3 regions of the Streptomyces cinnabarinus genome follow, and region 3 is predicted to be linked to each of the others. Evidence: riboswitches for the same ligand, from Rfam matches in the RefSeq annotation. Region 3 holds a riboswitch; each other region holds the start of a gene.

Region 1 (3,263 bases), 2.4 Mb from region 3:
ACGCCACGGGTGTCGAAGCCGGTCGTCACCATGACGGTCCCGGCGGTCTCGGTGAGCTGGGCGATGGCCCGCTCGAACCGCTCGGCGACCTCGTCGGGGTCGGTGCCGGGCCGGATGATGTCGTTGCCTCCGGCGCAGAAGGAGACCAGGTCCGGGGCGAGCTCCCGGGCCTTGGGGAGCTGGTCCGCGACGATCTGGTCCAGCAGCTTCCCGCGCACCGCCAGGTTCGTATAGCCGAAGTCGCCCTCGGGCCGGCGGTCCGCGAGCAGCACCGCGAACCGGTCGGCCCAGCCGACGAACGCCCCGTCCGGGCCAGGGTCGCCGACGCCCTCGGTGAAGCTGTCCCCCACCGCCACGTACGACCCGATCACTGCCTTGCTGTCACTCTTCGAATCGTCTGCCACATCGGCTCATGATTCACCCTCGAATGTGACCTACGCGACCGTAGGCAGGGGTTGACGGGCGGTGAGATAAGCCACGCCTAAAGCCTTGGCCAACTCCGGAATAAACACCGAAGGCCGGACCCGGGGATCAGGGGTCCGGCCTTCGGCCGCGTGTCAGGCAGGTTGCCGGTGTGGCGGGGGTTCGTCAGCCGATGGAGACGCCCTTCGAGCTGAGGTAGGCGACCGGGTCGACGTCCGAGCCGTAGTCCGGCGTGGTGCGGATCTCGAAGTGGAGGTGCGGCCCGGTCGAGTTGCCGGTCGAGCCGGAGAGGCCGACCTGCTGGCCCGCGGTCACCGACTGGCCGCTGGAGACGGACAGCGAGGACAGGTGGGCGTACTGCGCATAGTGGCCGTCGGCGAGCTGGATGACGACCTGGTTGCCGTAGGCACCCGCCCAGCCGGCCGAGACGACGGTGCCCGTGCCCACGGCCTTCAGGGAGGTGCCGGTCGGGACGACGAAGTCGACGCCGGTGTGGTAGCCGCTGGACCACATGCTGCCCGCGACCTTGTAGGAGGTGCCGACACCGGCGCCGGAGACCGGGGCGGAGAAGCCGTTGACGGTGCTCGGGGCGGCCTGGGCGGCCGGCTGCGCCTGGGAGGCGGAGGACTGGGAAGCCGTGGCGGACTGCGACGTCTTCTTCGTGGCGCCCGAGGAGGACGAGGACGACTTGGTGGAGGACTTCGCGGCCGGCTTCTCGGCGGTGTCCGTCGTGGCGGCCTTCTTGCCGATCGACAGCTTCAGGCCGGGGTGGATCAGCGACGGGTCGGTGCCGACGGCCGTGCGGTTGTCCTGGTACAGCTTCTGCCAGCCACCGCTGACGTTCTGGTCGTCCGCGATCTTCGAGAGGTAGTCGCCGGAGCGGACCGTGTAGGTCTTGGTGCTCTGCTTGGCGGACTTCTTGGCGGCGGCCTTCTTCTCGGCCGTCTTCTTGTCGACCGACTGGACCGACTGGACCGACTGAACGGCCTTTTCCGAAACCGACTGCGCCGGGGCCGCGTGGGCGCCGGTGGCACCCAGAAGCGGGAGGGCGAGCGCGGCGCCACCGGTTCCGGCGACGGCGATCGAGCGGGTGAGGCGCAGGCTCTTGGGACGGCGGTGCTTACCCTTCGCGGGCATGGCGAATTCCTCTCCGGCGCCTACGAGGTGAGCTGTCGGGTTCGGACTGGAGATGTCCGGCCGCGCGCTGGGCGCGACTTGACCCCGAGCCTGTTCCGGAGACCGGACCAGGCGGTTGTGCCTGTGGGTCCCCCGCTCCTGCCGTGCACGGGTGAGTGTGCGGATCCCGAGCGGCGGCAGGATTAGGCGTCCGCTCGGATTGGTGGCGAACGTAAGCGACCAAGACGCAAAGGGACAAGCAGAAGGTTCCACGCGAAGGCGTCCTTCTTGATCCCTAGTAAGAATTCCCAGTCACTTTCCGTGCATTAGGGGGAGATCGACTCCCGTAAATACCCTTGAAAAGCGCATGAATTACGTGAACATGACGGACGACGCACTGTCACTGATATGACGCTGCTCACGTGACGTTGCTCCAGACTCCTTTATTCCAGAGCGAGTTGGAATGAAGGCTGCAATTCGGACAGAACGGAATCGGGCGGATATTGGCACTGTTCGCCCGTTTTGGCATATTCCATGGGTGGCCGGTTTCGATGTCGTATCGTCGTGGCGTGCCCGTCGGCGTGCCGAGCCGGACGGACCGGTGGGAGGAGCCCAAGTGACGCAGCAGGTCCCGTCGACCGAGCCGGAGCTGGCCGGAGTTCGCAACTTCCGCGATGTGGGCGGACTGCCGACCGTGGACGGACGCCGGGTACGGCAGGGTGTGCTGTTCCGCAGCGGCCACCTCGCGCATGCGACCGACGAGGACGCGACGTTCCTCGACACCCTCGGCCTGCACACGATCTTCGACTTCCGCAACGCCGCGGACCAGAAGCTGGAGGGCCCCGACGTCGAGCTGACCGGGGTGCGCAATGTGAACCTGCCGCTGTCCGACCCCGCGGACGGCGCCGAGTTCTGGAAGATGGTCCGCGACGGCGACATCGAGCAGCTGCGGGAGATCCTGGACGACGGCAAGGCCGCCAACCGCATGATCGAGTCGTACCGCATGATCATCAAGGAGCGCACCACCGAGCACTCCCGGGTGCTGCACTCCCTCGCCGAGGACAGCGTCCCGGCCCTGATGCACTGCGCCGCCGGCAAGGACCGGGCCGGTCTGTCGATAGCGGTGACCCTGCTCGCCCTGGGCGTCGAGCGGGAGGCGATCCTCGCCGACTACCTGGAGTCCAACGCCAAGCACCGCCGCTACAAGGTGCAGCGCAACAACAGCTACACCCCCGAGGTCATGGAGCTGCTCAGCCCGCTCTTCGACGCGCGCGCCGAGTACCTGACCGCGGCCTTCGAGACGATCGAGGAGAACTGGGGCGGTGTCGACACCTATCTGGAGCAGGCGCTGGGCGTCACTCCCGAGGTCCGGGAGCGGCTGCGCGAGCGCCTGCTCGACTGACGCAGGACCGGGCGGCTACTGCTTCGCGCCCACCTCGAACAGGAAGTAGATGAACGCGGCGAAGACATGCCCCACCGCGATGTAGATGATCAGGCGGACCCACAGGGCGCGCGGGAACTTCTCCTCCATGTCGCTACCGCTCATGGCATCTCTCCGGTGTGTGAAGGGGTCGGACCGCCCAGGCACAGGGCGGCCGTGGGGCTCTGCAGCAGGGTGTGGACGAACAGGAGCTCGACCCCGGCCGGATCCAGGGCGGCGATCCGGTGCGGGGTGAGCGAGTCGAAGTGGGCGCTGTCGCCCGGTGCCAGCCGGTGCGTGGTGT
Region 2 (3,263 bases), 180 kb from region 3:
CGTTCAGCTCACCGACGTAGAGCGTGCCGTCGGGTCCGAGCGCCAGGGACGTGGGGACGGACTCCCGGCCGTTGTGGTCCGGGAAGACGGTGAAGGGGCGGGCCTTGCCGGACCGGGAGATCTCCACCAGGTCGTTGCCCGCCGCGTCCGCGACGATCTTCCGGCCGTCCGGCAGGGCGAGGACGGCGTACGGGTTGGACTCCACGTTCGCCTTGTGCGGGTTGTGCTTCAGCTCCACGGCGGACACGTCGGCGGCGATCCGCGCCGTGCCGTGGTCGATGCGCAGCAGCTTGCCGAGGGTGTTCCAGGGCCGGTGCGTGGGCACCCCGGCCTCCGGCGGGACGAAGGTCTCCACGCCCCACACCTCCCCGTATCGGGCGGACACACCGGCGACGCCGGTGGCGAAGCCGCCGTCCGGGGCGGCGCCCGAGGGCAGCCCCTTCACCACCCGGCGGTGCTTCCACGCGCCCCCGTCCCAGTAGATCTTGGTGACGGCGGAGGTGAGTCCGACGCAGGTCTCCCCCTCCGGCCCCTCCCCGATGCACTTCTTGCCGCCCCGGCCGGCTTCGGCGACGTACAGCCGCCCCTCGTCGTACGAGAGCTGGCGTGGATTGTCGAGCCCGCTCGCGATCACCCGGACGACCGGCCGGCCGTCCCCTCCCCCGCTCGCCCCGGCGGGCGCCACGCCCACGGTGGCGGCGAGCGCGACGCCCGTGGCAACGACGAGTGATGTGCGCTTCCTCATGGCCGTACCCCCTACTCCCCCACCGCGGCTCACACGACCGCGGCTGGCTGGAAGCTAGCGCCGGGAAGCGGGCGGACGATGTCACTCCGGAGAAAATACGCACAACTCGGCATAGATCCATCCGGATTGACCACACCCCGCGACGTTCTGACCCAAGGTCACGAAAATGTATCGGGCATATCACCCATCAACCTTCACAGGGGCCACACGAGTTGGCTACCGTGCCGGGCAGGCCGTACGACCCCCACCGGCGAACGACGCCGGGCCGCGCGGCCTCCGCCGAGTCCGCTGCCCGCCGACGGCAGCCGGAGCCGGGGACCCAACGGACCTTGGGGTGAATCGGCCCGACTCCCTTACCGGAGAGGGCCGTAGGGCAAACCTTCCGAACCACCCGCCCGAACCCGACAGCTAACTCGGTAGGCGGTACATGGAAGGAGTCGCCTCCCTTGGCGTCGCACCGCAAGTCGCGTCCCGCAGGGCCGCGCGTCGCAGGCATACGGACCCCCGCCCTCGCCACGGCCGCGCTCACCTCCGTGGCCCTGCTGTCCCAGACGGCCAACGCCGCTCCGGCCACGGACGACAAGCCGAGCCTCGAAGAGGTCGAGAAGAAGGTCGATGACCTCTACCGCCAGGCGGAGACGGCGACCGAGAAGTACAACGCGGCCAAGGAGAAGACGACCAAGCAGCGCAAGCAGGTCGACACCCTGCTGGACGACGTCGCCAAGCGCACCCAGAAGCTGAACGACGCGCGGGAGGAGCTGGGCTCCTTCGCGGCCGCGCAGTACCGCACCGGCGCCGCGGCCCCCGACACCGCGACGTTCCTGCTGGCCGACTCGCCGCAGGACTACTTCGACCAGACCCAGCTGATGAACCGGATGACCGGTCGCCAGAAGGAAGCGGTCGACGACTACGTCACGCAGCAGTCGGCGACGATGAAGAAGCGCGAGGAGGCCACCGAGAGCCTCCAGACGCTGAACGAGTCGCAGGGCGAGCTGAAGACCGCCAAGGCGACCGTCCAGAAGAAGCTCGCCGACGCGCGGGACCTGCTCTCCGACCTGACCGCGGAGGAGAAGGCGCGGCTCGCCGAGATCGAGCGCAAGCGCCAGGAGGAGGCCGCGCAGAAGGCGGCCGAGCTGGCGGAGAAGCAGGCGGCGGAGGAACAGCGCCGCAAGGAGGCCGCGGAGGCGGCAGCGGCGGCCGAGGCCGAGCAGCAGGAGAGCGGCTCCTCCTCCAGCGACTCGTCGTCCTCCGGCTCGTCCTCCACCGGGTCCACCGAGACCGAGGCCCCGGCGGACTCCACCTACGCCGCGAAGGCCGAGAAGGTGCTCGCCTTCGCCCGCGCGCAGATCGGCAAGCCGTACGTCTGGGGCGCGACCGGCCCGGACTCCTACGACTGCTCCGGCCTCACCCAGGACGCCTGGGCGGCCGCCGGCATCTCCCTCCCGCGCACCACCTACGACCAGGTCAACGCGGGCACCACGGTCTCCCTCGCCAACGCCAAGCCCGGCGACCTCGTCTTCTTCTACGAGAACCTCGGCCACGTGGGCATCTACATCGGCAACGGCATGATGATCCACGCCCCGAAGCCCGGCGCCTACGTCCGCGAGGAGTCGATCTACTACGACGGCGAGGGCTCGATCCACAGCGTCGTACGCCCCGCCTGATCCGACCCGGCACGCGCGCGTGGGCGTGATCGACGCCTACGCACGCGTGCCGCTGCCGCTGGGCGAGCGACGGCGACGGATCCGTGGACGCCCCGCGCGTAAACCCGTCCGCCCTGCCACCCTGCCGCCCGCGCGTATTTCGTGGCCCCCGCGCGCGTGGCCCGTCGGGAACCGGCCTCCCGCTCCTTAGCATCGGCGCATGCCCGGCACCTCTGCCCCTCGCTCACTTCGCGCCTGGTGGGCGCTGCGTCCTCCGGCGGCCGGTGCCGCGGTGATGGCGACCGGCATCATCTCGGTCGGCCTGCACCTGACCGGCTACGAGGTCCTCTCCCGGATCACCCTGGCCGTGGCCTGCGTCGCCTGGCTGGGCCTCGCCACGGACTTCGTCCTCAGGCTGCTGCGGCAGCCCGCGCGCTGGCGGCAGGAGGCGGGCACCCCCGCCGCGCTCACCGCCGTCGCGGCGACGACCGTGCTCGGCACCCGTTTCTCCGCGCTCGGCTGGCAGGCCCTGGCCGCTGCCCTGCTGGCGCTCGCCGCGGTGCTGTGGCCGGGCCTGCTCTACGTCGTCGTGAGCAACTGGCGCCGCCGTATGCCCGGCGCGGTGTTCCTCAGCTGCGTGGCCACGCAGGGCCTCGCCGTCCTCGGCGCCACCCTCGCCGCGGCCGAGTCCACGGCCTGGCTCGCGCACGCCGCGCTCGTGCTGTTCTGGCTGGGACTCGTCCTCTACGGCCTCGCCCTGCTCCATTTCGATCCGCGCCAGGTGCTGGAGGGCGCCGGGGACCACTGGGTCGCGGGCGGCGCGATGGCCATCTCGGCGCTCGCCGGGTCCAAGCTGATCGCCGCGGACAGCCCCG
Region 3 (3,263 bases):
GTCCTCCCCGTCCTCTCCCTCGAACCACAGACCGAGCCGCTTGACCTCGGTCTCGTACAGCGGTCCGCCCACCGGGTCCTCGGGCACGTTGCCGAGCGTCTCGAAGCCGTCGAGGAGCCAGCAGGCGTAGTTCCAGCGGGCCTCGCCGGGGTCCTCCGGGCGCCGCTCCAGCTCGTACTGCGTCTCGGTGTTGTAGCCGATCGCCACGTACGGGTGGCGGTAGTCGTAGTCAACGCGCCAGATACGGAAGGAGAGTGCGTAGATCTCGGGTTTCAGGTCCTCGGGGAAGCGTTCGAGGACGCGTCCGGCGGTCTCCCGGAGATGGTTCGCGAAGTCCTCTTGCCGGTCTGCCACACCCATCGCCCCCGTTCGTCACAACAGTGCCCCTCATTTCACCAGAAGCGGATGGGGGCAAGGGAGTTGGAGGGGGCGCGCGGGGCTGTGGTGGACGCCGGGGTCGTCCGGTTCGCGCTGAGTCGACGGGGCGTCCTGTCCGTATTCTCTGATCATGGCCGCACCCATCGCATATTCACTCATCGCCACCGACTTGGACGGAACCCTGCTCCGGGGCGACGACACGCTCTCCGACCGGTCGCTGGCCGCGCTCGCGCGGGTGGCCGAGTCCGGCGCCCGGCACCTGGTGGTGACCGGCCGGCCGGCTCCCAGGGTGCGGCCGCTCCTCGACGACCTGGGCAGCAGGGGGCTCGCGGTGTGCGGGCAGGGCGCGCAGGTGTACGACGCCGGCGCGGACCGTCTGCTGTGGTCGGTCACCCTGGACCGGGAGTTGGCCGAGACCGCGCTCGGCAAGATCGAGGCCGAGGTGGGGCAGGTGTACGCGGCGGTGGACCAGGACGGCGTGGACGGACTCACGTTGATCGAGCCCGGGTATCTGATGCCGCACCCCACCCTGCCCGCGGTGCGGGTCGGGCGGCGCGACGACCTGTGGTGCGAGCCGATCAGCAAGGTGCTGCTGCGCCATCCCGAGCTGTCCGACGACCAGTTGGCGGCGACGGCGCGCTCGGTGGTCGGTTCGCTGGCGACGGTCACCATGTCGGGCCCGGGAACCGTCGAACTTCAGCCATGCGGCATCACCAAGGCGACCGGCCTCGCGCTGGCCGCCGATCATCTGGGGCTCGGCCCGGACCGGACGATCGCCTTCGGTGACATGCCCAATGACATCCCGATGTTCGACTGGGCGGCGCACGGTGTCGCGATGGCCAACGCCCACCCCGAACTCAAGGCGGTGGCCGACGAGATCACCTTGTCGAACGAGGACGACGGCATCGCCGTCGTCCTCGAAAGACTCTTCCGGTAGCCCGGGGAAGGCGCGGTGGCTCAGTAGGCGCCGAAGACGTTGTCGATCGAACCGTAGCGCTGGGCCGCGTAGTTGCAGGCGGCGGTGATGTTCGCGACCGGGTCGTAGGGGTCGTACGAGGTGCCCGCCACGTGGTACGCCATGAAGGTCGGGTCGATCACCTGGAGCAGGCCCTTGGACGGGGTGCCCGCGGCGGCGTTGGAGTCCCAGTTGTTGATCGCGTACTGGTTGCCCGAGGACTCCCGGATGATGTTGCGGTAGATGCCGTCATAGCTGCCGGGGATCCCGTGATCCGCCATGACCTGGAGGGACGCCCGGATCCAGCCGTCGAGGTTGTTGGCGTACCCCAGCGAGGCGGCGGTGGTGGCGGTCGGCGTGGCCGCGGAGGCGTTGGTGGCGCCGATGAGCGGGAGCGCCAGTACGGCGGCTCCGGTGCCGAGGACGGCGAGCTTGCGGGCGATGCGGCGGGGGCGGCGCTGAGCGGCAGCGGGCATGGCGAAGTTCCTCTCCGGCGCCTGCGAGGTGAGCTGTCGGGTTCGGGCGGGAGCTGCCCGGCCGCGCACCACGATGGGCACGCGGCTTCACCCCGAGCCGTTTCGGCGCGTCCGAGGACGTCCGGCCCGGCGACTTACCTGGGTCCCCCGCTCCTGCCGTACGAAGATCTCGATGGAGCCGGACGGCGGCAGGATTCGGCGTCCGCCCGACAGGCCGGGAACGTATGCGAGAGCACATGTCCGAAACAAGTAGCGGATTCACATATCCAGGGATTTGATCTTCGAAAGGGGGATGTGCGGCCGCTGGGTGTTTGCGGGTGCCAAGGGTCAACTGGCGGGCGGGGGAGGGGTGTCGGTGATGGCCTGTGGAGTGCCTGTGAAGAGTGTGGCGTGAGTCAAGTCACGCACAGGCGCAAGAGTGAGCAAAACGGGCAATAGCCCCAATGGGGCTTTAACGTCTGGGTGTTCAGCGTCTCGGCGTTCGCGGAATCCGCTTCTCCCACGTCCGGTGGAAGACCACCTCGCCGCCGTCCGTGCAGATCACCTCGTTCGAGGTGATGAAGTCCGTCGCGTCGCAGGTGGTCTCCGACCGGGTCCGGACGGTGGTGTCCCAGGCCGGCTCCGGCCGGTGCAGGCGGATCGACCAGTCCGAGCGGGCGCGGGCGGAGAGCGGGTCCGCCTCCTGGATCGTGTACGTCTCCAGTGCGTCCTCGGTGCACTCCAGCCCGTCGGGGTGCACGCGCGTGCCGCCGTGCCGTGGATCGACCTCGATGCGCCACTCGCCCTTGGCCACGTCCCGGACGACCAGCCGCCGCGGGCGCGGCTCGTCCAGCGTGGCCGGCTCGGCCACGCCCAGGGGCTCGGCCTGCTCCGGCGCCTCGAAGGCAATGTCGAAGGCGGCATCGGAGGCGGCATCGGAGGCGACGTCGGACGCGACGCCGGACGCGACGCCGGACGCGACGCCGGACGCGACGTCGGACGCGACGCCGGACGAGGCGGCACGCGCGCGTACCGGCACTTCCAGGAAGCTCCCCGCCGGATCCAGCGTGAAGCCGGCTGTCGACTCAGGGTGCGGCCAGACCCACGGCCAGTACGCGCAGGACACCGCGAGCCGGATGCGATGGCCGGGCGGGAAGGCGTGCCCGATGGCGCTCAGCCCGAACTCGACGTCCTCCGTGGCACCCGGCTCCCACGGCACCGCCCGGTCGTGCCCGTGGCGCGCGGCGAGGTTCAGCACGCCGCGCGTGACCAGCGTCGAGGCGCCGTCGGGCGCGACATCGCAGACCCGCGCGATCACCTGCCCGCGCGGCACCTCCGAGGTCAGCCGCAGCCGCACTCTCGGCCGCCCCAGCACCCAGGTCTCCTCGCCCACGGCGAACTCGAAGCAAGCCGAGCGGGCGTCCTCCTCCCGCTGGTCCGGCGGCAGGTCGGCGTCGTTCCCGCGCGGGACGAAC

Evidence for each region. Region 3 has a riboswitch for cyclic di-AMP ahead of STRCI_RS23825 (transglycosylase SLT domain-containing protein). Riboswitches for the same ligand answer to the same signal wherever they lie in the genome.
Region 1: another riboswitch for cyclic di-AMP. It lies ahead of STRCI_RS34450 (LysM peptidoglycan-binding domain-containing M23 family metallopeptidase); the one in region 3 lies ahead of STRCI_RS23825 (transglycosylase SLT domain-containing protein).
Region 2: another riboswitch for cyclic di-AMP. It lies ahead of STRCI_RS24730 (C40 family peptidase); the one in region 3 lies ahead of STRCI_RS23825 (transglycosylase SLT domain-containing protein).

The regions. Positions count from the first base shown of each region.
Region 1 is NZ_CP114413.1:7,637,823-7,641,085, reverse strand. Features, by position in the region: gene STRCI_RS34455 (SGNH/GDSL hydrolase family protein) at 1-371, opposite strand, end outside; gene STRCI_RS34450 (LysM peptidoglycan-binding domain-containing M23 family metallopeptidase) at 589-1,560, opposite strand; cyclic di-AMP (ydaO/yuaA leader) riboswitch at 1,565-1,724, opposite strand; gene STRCI_RS34445 (tyrosine-protein phosphatase) at 2,156-2,941, shown strand; gene STRCI_RS34440 (DUF6126 family protein) at 2,957-3,085, opposite strand; gene STRCI_RS34435 (helix-turn-helix domain-containing protein) at 3,082-3,263, opposite strand, start outside.
Region 2 is NZ_CP114413.1:5,432,218-5,435,480, reverse strand. Features, by position in the region: gene STRCI_RS24735 (ScyD/ScyE family protein) at 1-745, opposite strand, end outside; cyclic di-AMP (ydaO/yuaA leader) riboswitch at 1,029-1,183, shown strand; gene STRCI_RS24730 (C40 family peptidase) at 1,192-2,409, shown strand; gene STRCI_RS24725 (tellurite resistance/C4-dicarboxylate transporter family protein) at 2,609-3,263, shown strand, end outside.
Region 3 is NZ_CP114413.1:5,252,855-5,256,117, forward strand. Features, by position in the region: gene STRCI_RS23815 (hypothetical protein) at 1-360, opposite strand, end outside; gene STRCI_RS23820 (HAD family hydrolase) at 509-1,315, shown strand; gene STRCI_RS23825 (transglycosylase SLT domain-containing protein) at 1,336-1,809, opposite strand; cyclic di-AMP (ydaO/yuaA leader) riboswitch at 1,814-2,010, opposite strand; gene STRCI_RS23830 (CocE/NonD family hydrolase) at 2,276-3,263, opposite strand, start outside.